Cohaesibacter gelatinilyticus: one gene and its partner. The protein of the gene in region 1 interacts with the protein of each later gene in a pairwise test. Links are inferred from orthologs where the notes say so. Each region holds a gene or a part of one and is shown in the gene's direction. Other genes may lie near its edges.

What was found. The genes of interacting proteins can lie anywhere in the genome.
Region 2: the proteins of CRO57_RS09510 (region 1) and lpdA interact in binary tests that used the Escherichia coli proteins (3 or more experiments, as listed by UniProt). The link is inferred for Cohaesibacter gelatinilyticus from one-to-one orthologs.

What each region holds. Positions count from the first base shown.
Region 1 is NZ_OBEL01000001.1:2,087,874-2,093,174, forward strand. Bases 1,373-4,393 are described here. They hold CRO57_RS09510 (ATP-dependent helicase), read left to right. Parts: upstream 1,373-1,695; coding sequence 1,696-4,092; downstream 4,093-4,393. Other genes in these bases: CRO57_RS09505 (chloride channel protein), read left to right, coding at 1,373-1,515; CRO57_RS09515 (50S ribosomal protein L11 methyltransferase), read left to right, coding at 4,212-4,393. Also shown: more of CRO57_RS09505, read left to right, coding at 1-1,372; more of CRO57_RS09515, read left to right, coding at 4,394-5,084; CRO57_RS09520 (hypothetical protein), read right to left, coding at 5,245-5,301. UniProt on the Escherichia coli protein: A helicase with DNA-dependent ATPase activity. Unwinds DNA duplexes with 3'-5' polarity. Translocates on single-stranded DNA with 3'-5' polarity. Initiates unwinding more efficiently from a nicked substrate than double-stranded DNA.
Region 2 is NZ_OBEL01000009.1:67,848-70,993, reverse strand. What follows is about bases 170-3,146. They hold lpdA (dihydrolipoyl dehydrogenase), read left to right. Parts: upstream 170-772; coding sequence 773-2,521; downstream 2,522-3,146. Other genes in these bases: CRO57_RS23175 (2-oxo acid dehydrogenase subunit E2), read left to right, coding at 170-760. In the rest of the region: more of CRO57_RS23175, read left to right, coding at 1-169. UniProt on the Escherichia coli protein: Lipoamide dehydrogenase is a component of the glycine cleavage system as well as of the alpha-ketoacid dehydrogenase complexes.

The sequences.
Region 1 (5,301 bases):
CTTGTCTCCTGCGCAGCGATCATATTTCGATTGGGGATCGGCGCTGTGCAATGGACGTGGCTCGGCACCATAAGTGAAAGCATCGCCACCGCTGCCGATAACCAACCTTATTGGCTTATCCTGCTTGCTCCTACATTGGGTGGGCTCTTTGTCGGTCTGTTTCTCGAATATGTCCATCCGATCAAACGCGCTGAAGGTGTTGCCGATGTCATCGAGGCGCGTGCTCACGGTGGTTCCGGTCTGCGTTTCTGGCAAGGATTGGATAGCGCCGCCGTGACCATCGTCTCACTGGGCGCTGGTGCCAGTGCTGGTCGTGAAGGTCCAATGGTGCATCTGGGTGCCAGTCTTGCAAAAATCGTCTGCGAACTGTTCAGTCTGCCCTCAACTGCCCGCAAAACCTTGCTGGCCTGTGGCGTCGCCAGTGCAGTATCAGCCAGTTTTAATGCTCCCATCGCCGGCGTCCTGTTCGCCCATGAGGTCATTCTCGGCCATTATGCCATGACTGCCTTTGTGCCTATCGTTCTGGCGTCAGCCATGGGCACCTTGCTGTCCCGCCTTTATTTTGGCGATATAGCAGCCTTTGACATCCCGGCCTATCAGATCACATCCTATTGGGAACTCCCGGCGTTTGCTTTGCTCGGTATCACCTGTGCCGTCGTTGCTGTGTTGTTTCAATTTTCTCTGATGGGCACGGACTGGGTCGCCCGGCATGTAAAAATACCGCTGTTCCTGCGCCCAGTCATTGGTGGCTTTGTCATTGGCTGTATCGCTCTGGTGTTCCCGGAAGTTCTGGGGGTTGGCTATGAAGCAACCGACATGGCCCTGCACCAAAAGCTGCCCCTCGCCATGCTTTTCGCGCTGATCATTGCCAAGACAGCGGCAACAGCCATCACGCTCGCCTCGCGTTTCGGCGGGGGAATTTTCTCGCCTTCGCTCTATGTCGGCGCCATGACTGGCGGTGTCTTTGGCATCATCGCTGCGCAAGTCTTCCCGGAAATGGCATCAAGCCAGGGCCTCTATTCCATTCTTGGAATGGGAGCCGTGGCCGCTGCGGTTCTCGGCGCCCCTGTCTCCACCACAATGATCGTCTTTGAGCTCACCGGTGGATATGCGCTCTCCATCGCACTACTTATCACAGTCTCCATTGCCACAGGCCTGACATTGGCACTGCATGGGCGCTCCTATTTTCATTGGCAGCTGGAAATGCGCGGTGTCTTCTTACAGGAAGGTGATCACAAGTTCCTTGTTACCCATATCAAAGTGGCGCAATTCTATCATCCTTTGACAGAGGATGCTTTGGAAGAAGACCATCTACTTCCGGAAGATTCAGACACATTACGGTTGATGGATAATCTGGAAACAGCTTTGAAGGCCTTTGACGCCTGTGGTGGCGAACCAATCCCCGTCGCAGATCCTGATGATCCAACCAAAATACTTGGTTGGGCAAAGCAAGTTGATGCCCTTCGCTATTTCAACGACCTGTTGATCGACACCCATGCGCAAGAACACCGCTAAGACTGGAATGCCCACCAATGGCATTTGACTTCTATCGCCCCCTTTAAAAAAGGCTTAGAAAGTCCTGACAAAGCCATTATGTTGCTATAATGTTCTAGATCCAGATTCGAAATCTGGTTTATAAGGGCTTATGCCCTTCAATGCCATGCATAAACCGATCCAGTAGGACCCACTCACTCCATGTCTGACTTGTTTGCTTCACCACCGACACCCCCTACTCCGTCAGACGGTGAGCCTGATCATCAAAGCATTCGAGCACAATTGCAAAAGATGCGGCCCGTACCCTATATGGATGGCCTGAACCCGGAACAACGGGATGCGGTAGAAAGCATCGATGGGCCACTTCTGGTGCTGGCTGGCGCAGGTACAGGCAAGACCCGTGTTCTTACCACCCGCATCGGTCATATTCTGGCAACCCGCAGCGCCATGCCTTGGCAGATCCTCGCAGTGACCTTCACCAACAAGGCCGCCCGCGAAATGAAGGACCGCATCGGCAATCTCATCGGCGGCAATGTCGAGGGCATGCAATGGCTGGGCACCTTCCACTCGATTGGCGTGAAGATCCTGCGTCGACATGCGGAGTTGGTGGATCTGAAATCCAATTTCACCATCCTTGATACTGACGACCAACTTCGCCTGATGAAGCAGCTTATCCAAGCCCAAGGCCTGGACGAAAAGCGCTGGCCTGCGCGCCAACTGAACACTCTGATTGATGGCTGGAAGAACCGCGGCCTGACGCCACAACAAGTCCCACAAGACGAAGGCTATTATTTTGCCCAAGGCCATGGCGTCAAACTCTATACGGAATATCAGGCCCGCCTGAAAGTTCTCAATGCCTGTGATTTTGGAGATCTGCTTCTGGAATGCTTGCGGCTCTTCCGCGAAAACCCGGACATATTGGCCGATTATCACAAGCGCTTTCGCTATATTCTGGTGGACGAGTATCAAGACACCAATATCGCGCAATATCTCTGGCTGCGCCTGCTGGCCCAAGGCGGCAATAATATCTGCTGCGTTGGTGACGACGACCAATCCATCTATGGTTGGCGTGGCGCAGAAGTCGATAACATTCTGCGGTTCGAGGAAGATTTTCCCGGCGCCAAGGTCATTCGACTTGAACGCAATTATCGCTCCACGGTCCATATTCTTGCCGCAGCCTCTCATTTGATCACTTATAATGAAGGCCGTCTCGGTAAAACGCTTCATCCCCAAATCGAAGATGACGACGCGGAGAAGGTAACAGTCACATCAGCTTGGGACAGCGAGGAAGAAGCCCGCACCATCGGTGAGCAAATCGAAGATCTCCAGCGTGCCAAACATGATCTGAACGAAATTGCCATTCTCGTCCGTGCGTCATTCCAGATGCGCGAGTTCGAAGATCGCTTCATCACCATGGGGCTGAACTATCGCGTCATTGGCGGCCCGCGCTTCTATGAACGCGCCGAGATCCGTGATGCCCTCGCCTATTTCCGTTGCGTGGTACAACCTGCCGATGATCTGGCCTTTGAGCGTATCGTCAACACCCCGCGCCGCGGCCTGGGTGATGCAACACTCAAACAAGTTCACGATCACGCCCGAAGCCATGGTTTGCCTCTTACCGAAGCTGCAACTGATCTGGTTCAGACAGAAGAACTCAAACCGCGTCCGCGCAATTCGCTGAAGGGCGTGCTCGGCCAGTTTACCCATTGGCGCACCATGCTCGCTTCCATGAAGCATACCGAACTGGCTGAAATGATTTTGGATGAGTCCGGTTATACCGAGATGTGGCAGAAGGACAAAAGCGCTGATGCCCCTGGCCGCCTCGACAACTTGAAGGAACTCATCCGCTCCATGGAAGAGTTCGACAGCCTTCCAAGCTTCCTGGAACATATTGCGCTGGTCATGGATCGTGATTCTGCCCAAAGTAATGAAGCAGTCTCCATCATGACATTGCACTCAGCCAAGGGATTGGAATTTGACACCGTTTTCCTGCCAGGTTGGGAAGAAGGTCTTTTCCCTCATCAACGTGCTTTGGATGAATCCGGCACACGCGGTTTGGAAGAAGAACGCCGTCTTGCTTATGTGGGCATCACCCGTGCCAAGAAACGTGCCAAGATTTATGTGGCTTCCAATCGCCGCATTCATGGTCTTTGGCAGAGTTCCGTCCCATCGCGTTTTCTGGACGAACTGCCTCCCGCTCATGTGGACGTTGTGGAGAGCCAATCCACTTATGGCGGCTATGGCAATTCCGGTGTCGGTGGCTCCATCTATGGCAAAAGCCGCTTTGATAGCTCCGATCCGTTCGAGAACAATTACGATACTCCGGGCTGGAAACGCGCTCAAAACAACAAGGCCAAGAAAACCGGCAAGCCCAAGCAACGCTATGGAGGCGGACCTGCTTCCAGTGGCAAGGTGATTGATGGCGAACTGATCGCCAAAGGCACCTCAGATACACCATCTCTCTATTCAGTAGGTGAGCGTGTTTTCCATCAGAAATTCGGCTACGGGAATGTCAAATCCATCGAAGGTAACAAGTTGACAGTCGAGTTTTCTACCGGCACTAAGCGGGTGATTGACAGCTTTGTGGAACGTCATTGATTGGCGGAAACGCCAGCGGAACATCTTGTGATCTTGCCTTTACCTCCAAGAGCCGCTATCGAAGCACAAAATTGGCATCGAGTTGCCATAGCGTTATACGTCAAGCGAAAGACTGACACATGTCCCACTATCTCTATGCCGAAGGCCCTGCCGATCAGGTCCAGAATGCCGCCCGGCATCTTGAAGTCCTGTTCGAAGAAGACGGCTTTGCCATTTCCAATTTCGAGATTGATGAAGACGCCAAAGTCTGGGCCTTGTCCCTCTATCCAGCTGAGGAAATTGCCGACGAAGCCCTTTCCCGAGCACTGGACAATCTGAAGACTCAGGACATCTCGCTACCATTGGAAAAGGTAACTCTGCCAGACGAAGATTGGGTAAGCAAAAGCCTGGAAGGCCTGGTGCCAGTTGAAGCAGGCCGTTTTGTTATTCATGGCTCCCATGATGTTGGCATGAACACCAAAGGCCGCATTCCTGTACAGATCAATGCTGGTCAAGCATTCGGCACTGGCCACCATGGCACCACAGCAGGCTGCCTGAAGGTCTTGAGTGAAGAGCTGAAGCAAATTCAACCTGAACGCATTCTGGATCTCGGCACAGGCTCAGCTGTCCTTGCCATTGCGCTTGCAAAATTGCTCAAGCAGACCATTGTGGCAACCGACATTGACCCGATTTCCGTTGAAACCAGCCGCGACAACGTCCGAATCAATGAGGTGCATCCATATGTGAAACTTGCTTGTGCTTCCGGCTTCAGCCATCCCATTTTCAAGGAAGAAGGCCCGTTCGATCTGATCGTTGCCAATATTCTGGCCGGACCACTTTGTGACATGGCCAAGGATGTAGCCGCCAACACCATGCTGGGTGGCCGCATTGTGCTTTCAGGTTTGTTGCCTCACCAGAAAGCCAAGGTCGTTGCAGCCTATCGTCAACAAGGCTTCCATCTGCTGCGCGCTGTAGAAGAAGATGGCTGGCTGGTTCTGGTCCTGCAGAGCTGATCATACAGTTTCTGATCAGGCATACCCTAGAAGCATATTGCCCAAAAGTGTGCGCGGTTTGCGGGCATATGCTCTAGATACAAAGAAAGCGGGCCAAGGCCCGCTTTACTTTTTCTCAGTCGCAAGACTGATGAATCCAAACCAAGTCAAGTTCCAGAACTTAGAATGGCAGATATTTTGCGTCTTTGGACTTCACTTCGTCCGCATCAAAACCACC
Region 2 (3,146 bases), on another replicon or contig:
CTCACCAACAAATGCCGGCCCCGGACTTGGTCTGGAATTGCCGGACTGGCCTTCTGTCGACTATGCCAAATTTGGTCCGGTGTCCCGTCAGAAACTCTCGCGTATTGCGAAGATATCCGGTCCAAGCCTTGCGCGCAATTCCGTGATCATTCCTCACGTGACGAATTTTGAGAGCGCCGACATTACCGATTTGGAAGCCTTCCGCAAGCAGGTAAATTCGGAAGCAAAAGAAGGCGTGAAGATGACAATTCTGGCCTTCGTGGTAAAAGCCGTTGTCGCAGCTCTAAAAGAGTATCCGAAATTCAATAGTTCATTGGATGGTGATGAGCTGGTGATGAAGGAATATTATCATATCGGTGTAGCCGCTGATACGCCTGATGGTTTGGTGGTTCCTGTTGTTAAGGATGCCGATCAAAAGAGTTTGAAAGAGATCGCGGCGGAAATGGGTTCTCTTGCTGGTCAAGCGCGTGAAGGCAAACTCAAACCAATTGATATGCAAGGTGGCACCTTTACAATCTCTTCCCTTGGTGGAATCGGTGGTGAAAATTTTACCCCAATCATCAATGCACCGGAAGTGGCCATCTTGGGTATGGTGCGCTCAGCAGTGAAACCAGTATGGGATGGAGAGACCTTCCAGCCCCGGCTGATTCAACCAATGAGTCTGAGCTGGGATCACCGTGTGGTTGATGGTGTTGCAGCAGCCCGTTTCCTCAAAACTGTACAGACGATCCTTCAGGATTTCCGTCGAATTAACCTGTGATTGGAGGAAACCATGACAGTTAAGGTTGAGATTCCGGATATTGGCGATTTTTCTAATGTCCCTGTCATTGAGCTCAATGTCTCACAGGGTGACGTCGTTGAGATTGATGAACCTCTTTTGATGCTAGAAAGCGATAAGGCAACTTTGGAAGTCCCGGCACCAATTGCGGGCAAAGTTACCGAAATTTTGGTTGCAGAGGGAGACCTTGTGAGCAAGGGCTCTGCGATCATGATGCTTGAGGCAGCAAAGCCAACGGAAAATGAAGCTGCTACGCAAGAAGCATCCTTGCTCTCTCAAGGGGTAGAACCAAATATTGCTTCTGATCCGGTTGGCACTGTTCCATCCGAGAAAATGGCGGATTTGCCTCGGAGTGACCTCCATGCTGATACGGTTGTCGTGGGAGCTGGTCCCGGTGGCTATAGTGCAGCATTTCGTGCTGCGGATCTGGGGCAATCAGTCATTTTGATCGACAATGGTGACACTTTGGGCGGCGTTTGTCTCAATGTCGGCTGTATTCCCTCCAAAGCATTGCTGCATATCGCAAAGGTTATGGATGAGGCAGAAGAGGTTTCGGCGCATGGTGTAGACTATGGCACACCGAGTTTTAATCTCGATAAGGTTCGAGATTGGAAAAAAAGTGTGGTTTCTCGCTTGACCGGGGGCCTGAAAGGTCTCGCCAGAAAGCGTAAGGTCACGACTATTCAGGGATTTGGTACCTTTGGCGGTCCCAATCAGTTTGTTGTTTCAACTGCTGAAGGAAAGAAGACTGTATCATTCCAAAATGCGATTATTGCTGTCGGTTCCTCTCCTGTTAAATTGCCGTTCATTCCAGAAGACCCACGTGTGATTGATAGTACAGGCGCTTTGGAGCTGGAGGATATTCCAAAGCGTTTGCTGGTTCTGGGTGGCGGAATTATCGGAATGGAGCTGGGGCAAGTGTATCAGCGTTTTGGTTCACAAGTTTCCGTTGTAGAAATGATGCCACAAATCATTCCAGGAGCGGACAAGGATGTGATTGCTCCCTTGATGAAACGGGCTTCCTCCCGTTTCAAGGAAATCATGCTCCAAACGCAGGTAACTGCGGTTGAGGCAGCTGCAGATGGTCTTATCGTAACCTTCAAAAAAGGCGAGGAAACCCGTAGGGAGGCCTATGACAAGATTCTGGTCGCCGTCGGGCGCGCGCCAAATGGCAAAAAAATAGCAGCTGAAACTGCTGGAGTTGCTGTTGATGAGCGTGGGTTTATCAAGGTTGACAGGCAGATGCGAACAAATATTCCGCATATTTTAGCCATTGGTGATGTTGTCGGGCAGCCAATGCTTGCCCATAAGGCTGTTCATGAGGCACATATTGCTGCGGAGGTCATAGCAGGCCATAAGGCAGCCTTTGATGCTGCAGTGATACCCTCAGTTGCCTATACCGATCCTGAAGTTGCTTGGGTCGGTTTGACGGAAAATGAAGCAAAAGAGCAAGGGATCATTGTCAAGAAAGCTGTGTTTCCCTGGATGGCGTCTGGCCGTTCTCTCGCAATGGGCCGTGACGATGGGCTGACAAAGTTGCTCTTTGACCCAAAAACCAAACGGATTCTTGGTGCAGGAATTGTAGGGCAGAATGCTGGAGATCTGATTGCAGAGGTTGCCTTGGCAATCGAGTTGGGAGCCGATGCAGAGGATATTGCACTGACAATTCATCCTCACCCGACTCTCTCGGAATCCGTCGGCCTCGCCGCAGAAGTCTTTGAAGGCACAATTACGGATTTGTGACCAAGGTTAAACGCTCACAAAAGAACCGGTCTGCTGCCGATTGGCCGCAGACCGGTAATCAATGAGCATGTTTTTCATATAATATTACCTCTTTGGTCCCTTCCCAAAAATCAATTTACCCTTTCGCATCGACCTTCATCCTGATTATAGGCCAACGCCAGACGGCTATTTGGTTTACGAATGCCTGGTCGTTTTCGCGATCTGCAAATGCAGATATATCGACGATCGAGAAATATATTAAAAATTATTATATCGATTTATTACTTCTATAATAAGTAATTTTACTGCGACATATTTTCTTTATATTCAATTTTTATTTTGATTTGGCATCTTCTGCTAATATAGCGCTTCCGAATTACGCAATTAGCAAGCACCTGCCAATGAAATTCTGACATAATAATAAGCGACATAAATAAGGAAATAATGTCATGTGTTGGAAAATCAAAGAAATCATCAATAATAAAAAACCGGCAATAACCCAGCATCCATACCCATTGCTTTGTTACATCTAGGTAAAACCCAAAATTATTAGACAAAACATAATATCTAATAATTGGATGAACATCTAAAGCGAAAGATAGACGGCCAAATTAAGTATAGTCATGCCTGCGATGGAATTATACTT